DNA from 3 places in the Pseudoduganella sp. OTU4001 genome. Region 1 is predicted to be linked to each of the others. Evidence: predicted binding sites of a transcription regulator. Region 1 holds the regulator's gene; each other region holds the start of a gene.
What was found. Region 1 encodes sigma-54, which starts transcription at its own class of promoters, with help from an activator protein. Its sites were predicted from a motif close to TGGCANGNAANCTGCTTT; they were not measured.

Region 1 (5,580 bases):
AAGATGTTCAACAAGGCCGCCATCCGCCGCCTGGAAGGCGGCAAGCAGAACGACGAAGTGCAGGGCGAATTCATCTCCTACGACAGCCGCAAGGAATTCTTCAGCGTGCGCAACACGGCCACCGGTGAGAGCAAGCCGGGCGGCGGCCGCGGCACCATGGTGATCCAGCCATCGCGCACCGAACCACCGGCGGAGAAGAAGTAAGCATGCAAGCAAATACCTGCGCCGACACCCTGGTGGTGCGCGGCCTTCAGAAATCCTACGGTAAACGCCAGGTTGTCCACGACGTATCGCTGCAAGTCGATTGCGGCGAAGTGGTGGGCCTGCTCGGCCCGAACGGCGCCGGCAAGACCACTTCCTTCTACATGATCGTGGGCCTGGTGGCATCCGACGCCGGCACCATCGATATCGGCGGCAGCGACGTCTCGAGCCTGCCGATCCACAAGCGCGCGCAACTGGGCCTGTCCTACCTGCCGCAGGAAGCTTCGGTATTCCGCAAGCTGACGGTGGAAGAAAATATCCGCGCCGTGCTGGAAATCCAGCAGGTGGACGGCAAGCCGCTGGCCAAGGCGGAAATCGACCAGCGCCTGGAAGCCCTGCTGGCAGACTTGCAGATTGAGAAGCTGCGCGAAAACCAGGCCCTGTCGCTGTCGGGCGGCGAGCGCCGCCGTGTGGAAATCGCACGCGCCCTGGCCACCAACCCGCGCTTCGTGCTGCTGGACGAGCCATTCGCCGGCGTCGACCCGATTGCCGTGATCGAAATCCAACGTATCGTACGTTTCCTGAAGGAGCGCAATATCGGTGTCCTGATCACCGACCATAATGTGCGTGAGACCCTCGGCATTTGCGACCGCGCCTACATCATCAACCAGGGCGCCGTGCTGGCTTCGGGCCGCCCAGATGACATCATCGCCAATGAATCCGTACGCCGGGTCTATCTCGGCGAACACTTCCGCATGTAAGCGAAAGCCATGAAACAAACACTGCAACTGCGAACCTCGCAACACCTGGCGCTGACGCCGCAGCTGCAACAATCCATCCGCCTGCTGCAGCTGTCCACGCTGGAGCTGCACCAGGAGCTGGAACAGCTGCTGAGCGATAACCCGATGCTGGAACGCCTCGACGATCCGCTCGACCACTCGGTACGCCTGCTGGCCGACGGCGCCATCAGCCAGGGCTCCGGCAACGACAGCGTCGCCACGCCCGAAGCTGCCCAGGCCACCGATGGCGGCGAAGCCGGCGCCAGCGCCGGCAGCGAAGGCGAAGGCTATGAAGGCGGCGAGGGCGAGGGCGCTGCCAACGGCAGCGACGATACCGACTGGAGCGCCAGCGCCGGCAGCAAATCCGCCGACGACGAAGACAGCCGCCCGCAGCTGGAAGCCTCCGGCTGCACCCTGCGCGAGCACCTGCTGGAACAGATGCGCGTGACCTTGCAGGAGCCGCGCGACCGCGCCCTGATGGAAATGATCATCGACGCGCTGGACGACAACGGCTACCTGGAAGAGCAGCTGGAAGAAATCCTGGAACGCCTGCCGCCCGAGCTGGAAATCGAGCTGGACGACCTGCGCTGCACCCTGGTGCTGCTGCAAAGCTTCGACCCGCCCGGCGTCGGCGCCCGCAACGCCTCCGAATGCCTGGCGCTGCAGATCAAGCGCATGCCCTGCGTGCCGCTGGTGACGCGCCGCATGGCCCTGACCATCGTCGAGAAGCACCTGGCCTGGTTCGCCCAGCGCGAATTCACCAAGTTGAAGAAAACGCTCGATTGCGACGACGAAGACCTGCGTGAAGCGCAAGCCGTGATCCGCCAATGCAACCCCCATCCGGGCGCCGAATTTGCGTCAGGCGAGTCAGACTATGTAGTGCCGGACGTGATCGTGAAGAAGGGCCGCGGCGGCTGGGTCGTCACGCTGAATAACGACGTGGTGCCGCGCCTGCGCGTGAATGCCCTGTATGCGAACCTGCTCAAGCAAGGCAAGAGCGAATCGCAGATGAATGGCCAGCTGCAAGAGGCCAAATGGCTGATCAAAAATATGCGCCAGCGCTTCGACACCATCCTGCGCGTGGCGGAAGCGATAGTAGAAAGACAAAAGAACTTTTTCAGCCACGGTGCGGTTGCCATGAGACCCCTTGTGTTGCGTGAAATAGCTGATACACTGGGACTACACGAGAGCACTATTTCCCGTGTTACAACTCAAAAATATATGCTCACCCCGCATGGCATGTTTGAGTTGAAATATTTCTTTGGCAGCCACGTCGCGACCGAAGCTGGGGGTGAAGCTTCATCGACTGCGATACGGGCGCTGATCGTGCAATTGACAGGAGCAGAAGACCCCAAGAATCCTTTATCCGACAGTAAGATTGCGGACATGCTGGGAGAACAAGGCATGGTAATTGCGCGACGGACTGTTGCCAAATATCGAGAAGCGTTGAAAATTCCTCCGGTAAGCCTCCGTAAATCTTTGTAGTGCATGGGTTCCTCTGTGCGCTTCGGCGCGCACGAACTCGAGAGCGACATCATCTTTAGGAGTGTGTATGAATCTCACCATCAGTGGACATCATGTCGAAGTGACCCCGGCTATTCGCGAGTACGTGCAAAACAAGCTGGAACGAGTCAAGCGCCATTTCGATCAAGTAATCGATATTGCTGTCATCCTGACTGTAGATAACCTCACCGAGAAAGAGAAACGCCAGAAAGCAGAAATCAACCTGCGCATGTCTGGCAAAACTGTTTACGTCGAAAGCCTGTCGCAGGACCTCTACGCCGCCATCGACACCCTGATTGATAAACTGGATCGCCAGGTCATGAAATACAAAGACCGTGTGCAGAACCACAATCACGCGGCCATCAAGCACTTCCCGGACACGTACGAAGCACCACCCTCCGCCATGTAAAGGACTGGCAGAGTAGGCACACCAAAGGGCGCATCTGGCGCCCTTTTTTGCGCCCAGTGTGCGTTAAAATATTTGCATGAGCGAACACGTCCAAACCCAAATCACCAACGGCACCGGCATCATCACGCTGGACCGCCCGAAAGCCCTCAATTCCCTGTCCCTCGACATGGTGCGCGCGATGACGCAGGCGCTGCTGGCCTGGCGCGAAGACGCCAGCGTCGCCGCCGTGGTGGTGCGCAGCACCAGCGAACGCGCCCTGTGCGCCGGCGGCGACATCCGCTTCTTCCACGACGTAGGCCGCGCCAGCACCCAAGGCGGCAGCGCACTGCTGGAAGACTTCTTCACCGAAGAATACGCACTGAACCACCTGATCCACTTCTACCCTAAGCCATATGTGGCCTTGATGGATGGCGTGGTGATGGGCGGCGGCATGGGCATCGCCCAGGGCGGCCCGGATTGCGGTGTCCGCATCGTCACCGGCCGCACCAAGATGGCCATGCCCGAAGTGAATATCGGCCTGTTCCCCGATGTCGGCGGCAGCCACTTCCTGTCGCACGCACCGGGCCAGCTCGGCATGTGGCTGGGCCTGACCGGCCTGACCGTCGGCGCCGCCGACGCGCTCTACCTCGACCTGGCCGACTACTTCGTGCCCGAGACCGAGCTGGCCGGCCTCGCCGCGCTGCTGGAAAGCACGCCGGGCAAATCGCTGCGCGACGCAATTGCCGTCTTCGCCGGTCCGCACAATGCCTATGCCGGCGACAGCGAACTGGAAAAGCAGCGCGCACTGATCGACCAGCACTTCGGCGCCGGCTCCGTGCCCGCCATCATGGACTCGCTGCGCGGCGACAGCAGCCCCTTCGCGCAGAAGTCCCTGAAAGCGATGGAGCTGCGTTCCCCGCTGATGATGTGCGTGACCCACGAGCTGTTGAAGCGCGGCGCCACGCTGGGCGTCGCCGACTGCCTGCGCATGGAGCGCAACCTGGTGCGCCGCAACTTCGAACACGGCGAGATTTTCGAAGGCGTACGCGCGCTGGTGATCGACAAGGACAACCAGCCGAAATGGAATCCCGCCACGCTGGCCGAAGTCACGCCCGAGATGGTGGAACGCTTCTTCGAACCATGCTGGCCAGCCTGGGCGCACCCGCTGCGCCACCTCGCATGAGGGAGCTGGACCGGATCGACCGCGGCATCCTCAACGTCCTGCAAGAAGATGCCAGCACGCCCCTGCGCGAGATCGCAGAGCGCGTGCACTCCTCGGTCGCCACGTGCCAGCGCCGCATCGAAAAGCTGCGCGCCGACGGCGTGCTGGTGAAAGCCGTCGCCCTGGTCGACCGCGTGCTTGCCGGCCGCCCGCTGACGGTGTTTGTCTCCGTTGAATTGGCGAAGCAGAACACCGATATCCTCAAGCAATTCGAACAGCGCATGCGGCTGCAGCCCGAAGTGATGTCCTGCTACGAAGTGGCCGGCGAATTCGACTTCCACCTGATCGTCACGGTGGAATCGATGGAAGAATACAGCGCCTTCACCCGCCGCGAATTCACCTCCCACCACAACGTCACCAACGTCAAGAGCCTGTTCGCCATGAACTGCTCCAAGTTCGAAACCAAGCTGACGCTTTAGCCTCGGTGGACGATGGCGTTATTCAAGGCTGTCACAACGCTCTGAAGGTACTCCTTTTGATAGGTTTTTAAAGCGCTAGTTTCACCGCCTGCGGTGTGCAGCATCACGTGGTAGGCAGTCTTTTGCATGGCCCACCAGGCGATACCAATTGCTGCAATAAACAGGCCAACATAGGCGCCATTCAGTACAGGAATTAAGCCGAGCGCGATCAGAACTGCAGGGCCGACTCGGCTAGGTTTCTGCTCCATTGGCTTCACCGAAGTGATGTTGTTCATTGCGAACGTTTGGCCATCTACGATAAGCGGGAATTTGTCTACTTAAACAATTTGCAATTTTGGTTATTTGATTGGTGTATTAATGGCGGCCCAGGGCGACAACCCAGACCAGCCAGACAATGGTGGTCGCCAGTATCGGGGCGAGCAGGGCTGACACACCGATCTGGACTGCGCGGCGTCCACGCGATAACTGTGCATTGCGGGTGAGCGAGAACTGGAGTGCTCCGCACAGGATGAATGGCCCCGCCAGAATGAAGGCATGCGCAGCGGGCGATGGCTCGCTGCCGTTCAATACCACCATCACCACTGCGAACCAGACGGTGGCGGCCAAGACTGCAATCGAAAACGACTTTAACGGGCTCAGATTCTGCATATTTAGTTATTCTCCGTCGATGAAGGGTTCCACCAGAAGGTGACTCTCTCCTCGCTCGCCGAAGGACCGATGGAGTAGTCGCCACGGCCATCAATAATACCGCTGATCCCTGCCCGCAACGCAGTAAGCCAATTAACGCCAATTGCTAATTCGGCCGCCTCATCACACAGCGTAAATTGCCATCGGTCAGGCTGGCTGCAAAGCGACACCCGCAGGGATGCCGGAGCGGCCCAGCGCGATGCTGCGCTGCCATTGACAGGTTGACGTGCATCGTGATTCGGCTCAGCCCTTTGGGCAGTCCACCGGGGGCAGGGGGCCGAACACGACTTCCGTATCGGCAGGGCCGGAGGTTTGGACGATGTAGACCACCTTGGCGGCGCTGTCGATAAACATCATGTGCGCGCGGCCGCCCGGCGCGAT
Region 2 (5,580 bases), on a different contig from region 1:
TGGAGCGAGCCGTCGAGGAAGTTCATGGTAGGTCCTTTTGCGATTGATGTTGATCACATCCTCGACCGATTCCGGCTGCTTTACCCCCCCACCAGCGAGGGGGGCGGGGGGCCGCGCCGCCACGCAGAATGGGCGCATCCAACCTGCGGAGTGCCGCCATGAAGGCAATCAACCTGTATTTCCCCGGCCTGTGCGTCAGCGCCATCATTGCCGCCGCGGCAACCTTCCTGTCCGACCATTACGGCGCCTCGGCCATGCTGTTTGCCCTGCTGCTGGGCATGGCGGTGAATTTCCTGTCGCAGGAAGGCCGCTGCGTGGCCGGCCTGGAGCTGTGCGCCAAGGGCGTGCTGCGCACCGGCGTGGCGCTGTTGGGAATGCGCATCACGTTCGGCCAGGTGGCGGAGCTGGGCGCCTTTACCGTGCTGCTGGTGGTGGGCGCCGTGGTGGCCACCATCTGCTTTGGCCTGCTGGGCGCGCGCCTGCTGGGCTTCAAGACCGCGTTCGGCATGCTGAGCGGCGGCGCCACCGCGATCTGCGGCGCTTCCGCAGCACTGGCGATTTCCGCCAGTTTCCCCGACCAGCCGATGCGCGAGCGCGCCACCATCTTCACCGTGATCGGCGTGTCGCTGCTGTCCACCGTCTGCATGATCGCCTACCCGCCGCTGGTGACAGCGCTCGGCCTCACGCCGCAGCAGGCCGGCATTTTCCTGGGCGGCACCATCCATGACGTGGCGCAGGTGGTGGGCGCGGGCTACAGCCTGTCCACCACCACCGGCGACACCGCCACCGTGGTCAAGCTGCTGCGCGTGGCCATGCTGCTGCCGGTGATCTTCGCCATCTCGATGGCGCTGCGCGTGCGCCGCAGCACCGGCGACGCTGGCGCCAAGGTCCCCATGCTGCCCTGGTTCGCAGTGGCCTTTGCGGTGCTGGTGGCGATCAACAGCACCGGCGTGATCCCGCACGCGGTGCAGGACGGCGCCAACAGCCTGGCGCGCTGGTGCCTGGTGGCTTCGATCGCCGCCATCGGCGTGCGCACCCGGCTGCAGGAAATCATAACCGTCGGCATCAAGCCCGTGCTGCTGATGCTGGCCGAAACCGCCTTCCTGGCGGCGCTTGTACTGGTTGCATTGAAGTGGGGCGGCGCGATGGTATGATCGGCTGATGCGACGCCCCATCCTGCTCCTGGCGCTTTGCAGCGCCGTCGGCGCCGCACCTGCCGCTGCCATCACGATCAAAGCCTATAACAGCTACGGCGGTGCGCCCTATGTGGAGGGCAGGCGCGGCCTGGCGCCCGAGCTGGTGGCTTACGTCAACCGCAAGCTGGGCGGACGGCATACGCTGGAACTGGTGTCGCTGCCGCGCCGCGACCTGAACCAGCTGATGGAGGCGCCGGGCGGCTTCCATGGCGTGGCGCTATTCCTGGCGCCGGTCTTCATCGGCGACGTGCCGCAAAAGCGCTTCCACTGGAGCCCGCCCTTCCTGGACGACAGCAATGTGGTGGTGTCGCGCGTGGAGAATCCCGTACGCTATGAGGGGCCGGCTTCGCTGGTGGGCTTCCGCTTTGCCGGCATCTACGGCAACCGCTATCCCGGCATCGACGAATACGTAGGCAAAGGCATCGCGCGCAGCAATGCAGCCGACGCCATCACCAACCTGCGCCGGCTGTCGAAAGGCGAGGCGGATTTCACCGTGATGCCGCTGAGTTCATTCCGCTACCTGAAGCGGCAGATGGATAAGGAAAAGCTGCCCGTGGGGCAGCTGCATGTGGGGGACAAGCCGTTCAACCAGTTCGGCCGCCACTTCGTGCTGGGCAAGGGCGAGCCGGAACTGGCGCAGGAACTGGACAGGATTGCGGCCGCCATGCCGTGCGACCGCGAGTGGCGCCGCATCGCGCAGCGCTATCACTTCACGCTGGCGGAGGGCTGCCGTTAAGCGCGGTGGCGGTTGCGGCGCAGCGCGCCCAGCGCCAGCAGGCCAAGGCCGAACAGGGCGGCGCCGGCAGGTTCCGGCACTTCATTGGCGGCCGGCTGGATAGCGCCGTTGACCACTTGCGTAGCGCCAAACGGCACGTTGATCATTTCGGCGGCGTCGACGCCGAACGCCACACTGCCCCAGTACAGCGCAATGGTGCCGGTGCCAAGAGGGTTCAGCAGGGGCGTGCCGTCCCAGGACAGGGTGACTTGCTCACCGCTGCCGAACAGGCTGGTCAGCTCCGAGCGCATCTCCATCGAGGTGAAGTTCACGGCCAGGCCCCAGTCGCCCCAGCCGCCGGTCCAGCCTTCGCCCAGGCCGCCCGAGCCGACAAAGGGGTCGCCGCTAAGCGAGCTGGCGACCAGGGCGTTGCCGGCGCCGGCCCACAGGTTGCCGGTGTAAAGCAGGTTGAGGTGGGCCGGACCAGGGTCCAGCGTCGTCGATCCATCGACTTGCGGCACAGCTGTCGGCATCTGGCCGGTCAGCGAGAAAGTGACCGAGCTCTCGGTGAATTTATGCACGGTGAAAATCAGGCCGGCATGGGCGGATTGGCTTACTGCGAGCAGTGCGGTGGCGAGGACCAGCAACAGCTTTTTCATACTTTCTCCAAGATAATTCAAGTTGCCGATAAATAAGCAAAAATCGAGCCATGCAATTTAAGTTGCTGATTTTAAACGATGCATGGATTGCACTGTAAAGAAATCCGACATTTTGTGCGTTTCAGCGCGCGCCCAGGCTGTCGAGGAAGGTTTGCACGGCGCCGGTATAGGCCGGGTCGGCGCCCAGCTGCAGGTTGATGTCGCGGTGGCTTTTGGCCTGCTCCAGCACCTCGGCGCGGACGCCGGCCGCTTGCGCGCGGGCGGCAAAAGCGTGTGCCTGGCGGCAGGCGCGCTCGCGCTGGCTGGAGCACACCAGCAGGAAAGGCTGTGCGCCGGGCTGCAGCGCGTGCTGCGGCGAGACCTGGCGCCAGAAAGCGGGATCGCGGCCGAAGGCAGCGTCGTACAGCGGCAGGTGGCGCTGCTGCATGATGTCCGGCACGTCCAGCGCACCGCTATCGAGGGCGACCACTCCCAGCCAGCTGGCGCCCGGCGCCAGCGACGGATTGGCCGCCAGCAGCGCCACCAGGTGCGCGCCGGCCGAATGCCCCATCAGCACAAAGCGGCGCGGGTCGGCGCCCCAGCCGGCTGCACGCGATTGGGCCGCGGCCAGCGCCAGCGCCACGTCGCGCGCCTGCTGCAAGGGATCGGCATCGGGCAGCATGCGGTAATCGATCGAGATGAAGACGTAGCCACGCGCGGTGAAATACGGCGCCTTGTTCTGCACCACCGCCGTTTCGGTTTTGCTGCCGATGCGCCAGCCGCCGCCATGCACCATGAAGATGACCGGCGCGCCGGGCGCCGCCTGGGCCGGCAGGTAGACATCGAAACGCTGGCGCGCATCGCTGCCGTACGGGATGTCGCGCTGCACGCCGGCCGGCGGCGCGGCCGCAACGGCGCCGCAAAAAACAACGGCGCCAAGGCCGAGAGCCAGGGCGCCGTGCAGGAATCGCAGCATGCCGGATTAGATGTAGAAGATCGCCGCAGCCAGGCCGATGATCAAGCCAAACTTGGTGATCTTGTAGACGGTCTTGTTCCAGGCCTTGAAAGCGCGGCGGTATTTGCCGGCATAGAAGGACACGCGGAACAGCTTGGACACCAGGCCAACCTGGTCGCCCTGCTCGTTGGGCGAGGCGGCGGCGGTCATCATGGTGCGGCCGAGGAAGCGGTTGACCGCCTGCGCCCAGCCAAAGCGCATCGGGCGCTCGACGTCGCAGAACAGGATGATGCGGTCGCTCTCGCTGCCGTTGATGGCCCAGTGGATATAGGTTTCGTCGAAGATCACGCCCTGGCCGTCGCGCCAGGAATGGCGCTCGCCGTCAACGTCGATGAAGCAGCGGTCATCGTTCGGCGTGGCCAGGCCCAGGTGGTAGCGCAGCGAACCGGCGAACGGGTCGCGGTGCGGATTGAGCTTGCCGCCCGGCGGCAGCTCGGCAAACATGGCGGCCTTCACCGACGGGATGGCGGCCAGCAGCGCGTAGGTCTGCGGGCACAGTTCCTGCGCCGATGGATGGCTGGCGTTGTACCATTTCAGGTAGAAGCGCTTCCAGCCGTTTTTGAAGAAGGAATTGAAGCCGGCATCGTCGTTTTTCTCCGACGCCTTGATCTTTTGCAGGCGCAGCAGGTTTTCCGCCTCGGCGCGGATCACTTCCCAGTTATCCTCCAGCGGCTTGAGCTCCTTGAACGTGTCGACCGGCAGGTAAGGGGTGGACGGCACGCGCGAGAACCAGTGCATGAAAATATTGATCGGGGCCATGAACGACGAGTGGTCGAACAGCTGGCGGCCGATCGGCAGGCGCACCTTGCCACGGAAGTGAATGTGCAGCACGGACAAGATGTAGAAACCAACAACAGCCCATTTCATCGGGAAACCTCGGCTAGATCCAAACCTGCGATTTTACCGCAGCTTGGGCTGTGATGATTTGTGTATATCTCAACAATATAATCATGCTATCGTCTTGAGCATGACTTGCATCGTATGCCAAACTCCCCTGAGCGCCGGCCTGTCGGGCTGGCACCACACCTGCCCGTCCTGCGCGTATGAGAGTGCGGCACTGGCAGTGGCCATCAACCACGCTGCCGAACATGCGGAAATCGACGAGGACACGCGCGAAACCTCGCTCAAGGCGCTGCGCCAGCAGAACTTCCGCACCATCGTCGCCCTCACCCGCCAGTACGCCGCACCCGGCGCGCGCACCCTGCTCGATGTCGGCAGCGCGCATGGCTGGTTCCTGGAGGCGGCGGCCGGCGCCTTCGAGGTGCAGGGCATCGAGCCGGATGAAGCGGTGGCGGCCAAGGCTTCGGCGCGCGGGCTGCCGGTGCGCATCGGCTACTTCCCGCAGGCGCTCAAGGCCGAGGAGCGTTTCGATGTGATCGTGTTTAACGATGTGATCGAGCATATCCCCGACATCCGCGCTGCACTGCGCGATTGCCACAACCGGCTGGCGCCGGGCGGCACGCTGGTGCTGAACCTGCCGAGCAGCCGTGGGCTGTTCTACCGTCTGTCCAAGCTGTTCGCGCGCGTTGGGCTGCGCGGTCCCTTCGAGCGGCTGTGGCAAAAGGGGATGCCGTCGCCGCATGTGCACTACTTCAATCCGGACAACCTGACCCGCCTGGTGGGCAGCGAGGGCTTCGACCTGCTGCACTCCACCGAGATCGATGCCGTCACCGCCAACGGGCTGTGGCAGCGGCTGACCATGTTCGGCCAGGTGCATCCGCTGAAGGCGGCGGTGCAGTGGCTGGGCATCCGCTGCGTGCTGCTGCCGCTGACGAAGCTGTTCACCAGCGATATCATCGTCTGCCTGTACCGCAAGCGCTAGAGATCAGGCCACGCTGCGCCACAGGGCCAGCGCTTCCTGCGCCAGCAGCTCCGGGCGCTCCTCCGGCCAGAACAACTTGCTGCCCGCGATGCGGCGCACGCCTTTGCTGTTGCCGAACGCTTGCTCGAGGTAGTCGGCGCCGCGCGGCAGGAAGATGCCGTCGGCCATGCCCCACAACACGCGTACCGGCGCTT
Region 3 (5,580 bases), on a different contig from region 1:
GCTTCGCCTTCGGCGCCAACTGGGGTGCGGGCGGCTGGGATATGGATGCCTCGGTCACCTACGGCGAGAACAAGATGGATTACACCATCAAGAACACGCTGAACCGCTCGCTCGGCGCGGCCTCCAAGCGCGAGTTCGATGCCGGTGGCTTCAAGTACGACCAGACCACCTTCAACCTGTCCGGCGTGAAGCAGTTCGACGTCGGCCTCAATTCGCCGCTCAACGTGGCAATCGGCGCCGAAGCACGCCGCGAAGGCTACGCGCTGCACGCCGGCGAGCCGGACTCCTGGCGCAACGGCGGCGTGCTGCTGCCGAACGGTTCGCCAACCGCCTCCGGCGCGCAGGTGTTCCCAGGCTTCCGCCCAAGCGACGAATCCGATACCAGCCGCAAGGCCTACTCGGTCTACGCCGACTTTGAAGCCGACGTGGCGCAGAACCTGCTGGCGTCCTTCGCCGTACGCGGCGAGCACTATTCGGACTTCGGCAACAACTGGTCCGGCAAGCTGGCAGGCCGCTACAACTTCGCACCAGGCTTTGCGCTGCGTGGTTCGGTGCAGAACGGCTTCCGCGCACCCTCGCCGCAGCAGCAGAATTTCACCTCGACTGCGACCAACTTCATCAACGGCGTGCCGTTCGACATCACCACCTTCAAGCCGAACCACCCGGCGGCGGTGGCGATGGGCGCCAAGCCGCTGGACGCCGAGAAGTCGACCAACTTCTCGCTGGGTGCCGTGGCCAAGGTGGGCAAGGCTTCGTTCACGGTGGACGGCTTCCAGATCAAGATCCGCGACCGCATCGTGCTGTCGGAGAACCTGACCCAGACCAATGTGCGCAACTACCTGACCTCGCTGGGCTTCATCGGCGTGGGCGGCGGCCGCTTCTTCATCAACGGCGTGGATACCACCACGCGCGGTGTCGATGTGGTGGCAAGCTACCCATGGATGTCGCCGATGGCCGGCCGCTTCGACTTCACCCTGGCAGGCAATTACACCAAGACCGAAGTGACCAAGGTGCCGGTGACCGCACAGCTGGCCGCGCTGAACCCGGCACCGCCATTGTTCGACCGCATCAACGTGCTGACCTTTGAGCACGGCACCCCGCAGACCAAGTTCACCGCGAGCCTGAACCACTCGCTGGGCGCCTGGAGCGGCACCTTGCGCGCCACCCGCTACGGCAAGGTGCTGCAGCCTGGCACCACCGCTGCGCTGGACCATTGGATGACGCCGAAGACCCTGGTCGATATCGAAGGCCGCTACAAGATCACCGAACGCCTGACGGCAGCCGTGGGTGCCGAGAACCTGTTCGACCAGTATCCGGATGCCTATCCGGCTGCCCTGAACAGCACCGGCAACGCGCCGTTCTCGAACTACTCGCCGTTCGGACGTTCCGGCCGCTTCGTCTACGCGCGCTTGAACTACACGCTGTAAGACTGGAGGCCCCGCTACGGCGGGGCTTTTTACTTGAAAGTAACATTGCAAAATAAGTAATGATGTAACATTGCAATTCCGCAGACTTAACAAGGAATTGAAGTGCGCATTTCGACTTACCTGGCCAGTCTGTTGGCGGCCATCGCGCTCAGCGCTTGCGGCGGCGGTGGTAGCAGCAGTACTCCTGTCCCGCCGGCACCGGCGGCCATCACCAGCCAGCCCGCCGCGCAATCCGTGACGGCAGGGCAGAGCGTCACCTTCACCGTTGCCGCCAGTGGCAGCGGCCTCACTTACCAATGGCAGCGCAACGGCGCCGACGTCGCCGGCGCCACTGCCGCCAGCTACACCTTCACGCCGCAGCTGGCCGACAACGGCAGCAGCTGGACCGTGATCGTCAAGAGCGGCATCAGCACGCTGGCCAGCACCCCGGCTATCCTGACCGTCAAGGCCGCGCCGGGCATTACGCTGTTCGCCGGCGCGCTGGGCGGGCAGGGCAACCTGGACGGCAAGCCGGGCCGCCTGTTCTTCGCGCGCGCGGTCGCGGTTGCACCGAACGGCGTGGTCTACCTGCCGGACAATGGCCGCATGCGCACCGCGACCATGGGCACCGATGGCACAGCCACGCTGGCCACCGCGCCGGGTTTGGTGATTGACGGGCGCACGCTGGCAATCGACGCCGACGGCAACCGTTACGACCTGTTCGGCCGTTCGGTGCGCAAGACCACGCCAGCTGGTGTGGAGAGCTTTGTGGCCGGCGTCGCCGACCAGTTGGGCAACGCGGACGGCATGGGTACTGCGGCGCGCTTCGGCGATCCGGGTGCGCTGGCCTTCGACAAGGTCGGCAACCTGTATGTCACCGACCTGTACTACCGCAGCGTGCGCAAGATCGCGCCATCGGGCGCAACCACAACCTTGGCGACCGGGGTCGATGTGGATCGCTATATCAGCGTTGATGGTGCTGGCAACGTACTGGTGGCGACGGCCACTGTGCTGCGCCGCATTGCACCGAACGGCACGGTGAGCGTGCTGGCGGGCGTCGAACAGCCGGCCGGCGCCTTGGCCACGCCTGTGGACGGTAGCGGTAGCGCGGCCCGCTTCGGCTCAATCAGTGGCGTGGCGGCAGACGCGGATGGCACTGTGTACGTGTCTGACAGTGGCTTGATCCGCAAGGTGACTGCGGCTGGCGTCGTGACTACGCTGGCGGGCAAGACCGGGCCATGCAAAGCGGCGGACGGCAAAGGCAACCAGGCCTGTCTCGATGGCCTGGCGGGCCTGGCGCTCGACAAAGCCGGCAACCTGTTCGCTGCCTGCAGCGAGGTGCTGCGCAAGATCACGCCAGATGGCACGGTGAGCACAGTCTCAGGCAAAGCCGCCGAGTACGATGTGGTGAATGGTTCGCTGGTGTCCCCGCCATTGAATTTTGTGCGTGGGCTCGCGATCGACAGCAAGGGCGAGGTACTGGCGCTCGGCGACGTAGTGTACAAAGTCGGCAAGGACGGATCGGTCAAGCCGGCCGGCCTGGCGACGGTAACGCCCGCTGGCAGCCCAATCCGATACTTCCTGGCTGGGGCAAACTTCGGCGGCAGCATGGTGGCGTTTTCCGGTGGCGCCATCAGCCGGGTGAACGCGGATGGTTCGCTGACCTGGCTGGCGGGCAAGGAGGGCGATATGCGCGTGGCTGACGGCAGTGCTGCCGAGGCGCGCTTCAATTCCGTAGCCCACGCGCAGTTCGATACCGCCGGCAATCTGTATCTGTACGATGCGGTGCGGCTGCCCAATGCCAGCCATATGCAATCGGTGCTCCGCAAGCTGACGCCAGCCGGTGTGGTGAGCACGGTGCAGCAGACCAGCTACCTGCTCGACTCGGTCGATGCGCGCGGCAACAGCCATGTGCTTGAAGCGAACACGGCAAAGTTCGGGCAGGATCTTGTCCGCCTGGCGCCGGATGGCACGCGTACGGTACTGCTGTTCTACGGCTATGGGGGAATCGATGCGGTGCCCGTCGCGATCGCGGTGGACAGGGATGGCAATGTGTATGTGGCGGAGGGCAGCGGCGGTACCTCGGTCGTGGTGCGCAAGGTCAAGCCGGACGGCAGCTCGAGCATCATCCTCGGCAAGGCAGGCTCATATGGTGTTGAGCTGGGACCGCTGCCGGGCAGCCTGGCGCAAATCCAGGCCATGGCAGTCGACAAGGACGGCGTGCTCTATATCGCCAGCGAGCAAGCCATCCTGCGCATCACGCAATAAGGATCAGGCGCCGGCCCATGGCAGGCCGGCCTTGCACCAGCCGCTGACGGTCTTGCGATGGCCGTCGGCGTCCTTATCTCCCTCAAAGCCTTCCAGGATATCGAAGCACTGGGTGTAGCCGGCTTCGGTGGCGGCCTTGGCGGCGTGGCGCGAGCGTACGCCGGAGCGGCACAGGAACACGATCACGGTGTCCTTGCCCGGTACGGCAGCGGCCAGCTGGCCCTGGAAGTCCGGGTTCGGCGTGCCGCCCGGGTAGAGATTCCACTGCACCGCCGCCTGCTGCTCGGCCGGCAAAGACACCCGTCCTACCCAGTCGCGTTCGGCATTCGTGCGCACGTCCACCAGGCGCACATGCGGGTCACTTTTCAGCAGTTCATAGGCTTCTTGCGGGGTCACCGCACCGGCATAGGGCAGGGAAGTGTCGCGTTTGCGTGCACGGTCGAGAATCTCACTGGAACTCATGGTTTTTCCTTTATGATGACTGCACCACAACGATGCATTTGCATTAATCGGTGCGACTATGCACCAGATTGGTGCGATAATCGGAAAACGCACTCGCATGGTGCGCATTTTCTGCACTGCTTGCCGGGAATTTGCTGGCATGAATCCTGCTTAATGTACCACCAGCGTTGGCCGCGCCCAAGAGGTAGCGGCGCTTTTTTCACTTAGGAGATATGCAATGGCAATGACCGCCGCAGACGTTCTGAAGATGGTAGCAGATCACGAAGTCAAGTTCGTGGACTTCCGTTTCGCCGATACCCGTGGTAAGGAACAGCACGTAACCGTGCCAGTTTCCGCTTTCGATATGGACAAGTTCGAATCGGGCCACGCCTTCGACGGTTCCTCGATTGCCGGCTGGAAAGGCATCGAAGCTTCGGACATGATCCTGCTGCCAGACCCAGCGACTGCCAACATCGACCCGTTCATGGAAGAGACCACCCTCTTCATGCAGTGCGACGTGATCGAACCGTCGGACGGCAAGGGCTACGACCGCGACCCACGCTCCATCGCCAAGCGCGCTGAAGCCTACCTGAAGTCCTCCGGCCTGGGCGATACCGCCTACTTCGGCCCAGAGCCAGAATTCTTCATCTTCGACTCCGTCAAGTGGCGCATCGACATGTCCGGCTGCATGGTCAAGATCGACTCCGACGAAGCTTCCTGGTCGACCGACAAGGACATCGAAGGCGGCAACTCCGGCCACCGTCCAACCGTGAAAGGCGGCTACTTCCCAGTGCCTCCAGTCGATTCCTTCCAGGACATGCGTTCCGAAATGTGCCTGATCCTGGAACAGATGGGCATCCCGGTCGAAGTGCACCACCACGAGGTGGCTGGCGCTGGCCAGAACGAAATCGGCACCAAGTTCTCGACCCTGGTTGAGCGCGCCGACTGGACCCAGAACCTGAAATACATCGTCTGGAACGTGGCTCACTCCTACGGCAAGACCGCTACCTTCATGCCTAAGCCAGTGGTGGGCGACAACGGCTCCGGCATGCACGTGCACCAGTCGATCTGGAAAGACGGCAAAAACCTGTTCGCAGGCGACGGCTATGCCGGCCTGTCCGACTTCGCGCTGTACTACATCGGCGGCATCATCAAGCACGCCAAAGCGCTGAACGCGATCACCAACCCAGGCACCAACTCGTACAAGCGCCTGGTGCCAGGCTACGAAGCTCCAGTGAAGCTGGCTTACTCGGCCCGTAACCGTTCCGCTTCGATCCGTATCCCGCACGTGGCCAATCCAAAAGGCCGCCGCGTGGAAGCGCGCTTCCCGGATCCACTGGCCAACCCATACCTGTGCTTCGCTGCACTGATGATGGCCGGCCTGGACGGCGTGCAGAACAAGATCCACCCAGGCGAAGCAGCGTCCAAAGACCTGTACCACCTGCCACCGGAAGAAGATGCACTG

Region 2: a site for sigma-54 is predicted at 2,604-2,621, ahead of AAHE99_RS08865 (PEP-CTERM sorting domain-containing protein). Genes of this name have one in related genera too.
Region 3: a site for sigma-54 is predicted at 4,272-4,289, ahead of glnA (type I glutamate--ammonia ligase). Genes of this name have one in related genera too.

Annotation. Positions count from the first base shown of each region.
Region 1 covers NZ_JASATG010000004.1:15,198-20,777, forward strand. The annotation lists gene lptA (lipopolysaccharide transport periplasmic protein LptA) at 1-204, shown strand, start outside; gene lptB (LPS export ABC transporter ATP-binding protein) at 207-962, shown strand; gene AAHE99_RS05015 (RNA polymerase factor sigma-54) at 972-2,465, shown strand; gene hpf (ribosome hibernation-promoting factor, HPF/YfiA family) at 2,533-2,892, shown strand; gene AAHE99_RS05025 (enoyl-CoA hydratase/isomerase family protein) at 2,969-4,054, shown strand; gene AAHE99_RS05030 (Lrp/AsnC family transcriptional regulator) at 4,012-4,512, shown strand; gene AAHE99_RS05035 (DUF6232 family protein) at 4,509-4,811, opposite strand; gene AAHE99_RS05040 (hypothetical protein) at 4,867-5,160, opposite strand; gene AAHE99_RS05045 (hypothetical protein) at 5,443-5,580, opposite strand, start outside.
Region 2 covers NZ_JASATG010000007.1:82,572-88,151, reverse strand. The annotation lists gene AAHE99_RS08880 (3-keto-5-aminohexanoate cleavage protein) at 1-26, opposite strand, end outside; gene AAHE99_RS08875 (YeiH family protein) at 159-1,154, shown strand; gene AAHE99_RS08870 (substrate-binding periplasmic protein) at 1,162-1,932, shown strand; gene AAHE99_RS08865 (PEP-CTERM sorting domain-containing protein) at 1,929-2,570, opposite strand; gene AAHE99_RS08860 (alpha/beta hydrolase) at 2,692-3,525, opposite strand; gene lpxO (lipid A hydroxylase LpxO) at 3,532-4,431, opposite strand; gene AAHE99_RS08850 (class I SAM-dependent methyltransferase) at 4,532-5,386, shown strand; gene AAHE99_RS08845 (alpha/beta fold hydrolase) at 5,390-5,580, opposite strand, start outside.
Region 3 covers NZ_JASATG010000002.1:156,083-161,662, reverse strand. The annotation lists gene AAHE99_RS02670 (TonB-dependent receptor plug domain-containing protein) at 1-1,427, shown strand, start outside; gene AAHE99_RS02665 (NHL domain-containing protein) at 1,530-3,674, shown strand; gene AAHE99_RS02660 (rhodanese-like domain-containing protein) at 3,678-4,136, opposite strand; gene glnA (type I glutamate--ammonia ligase) at 4,354-5,580, shown strand, end outside.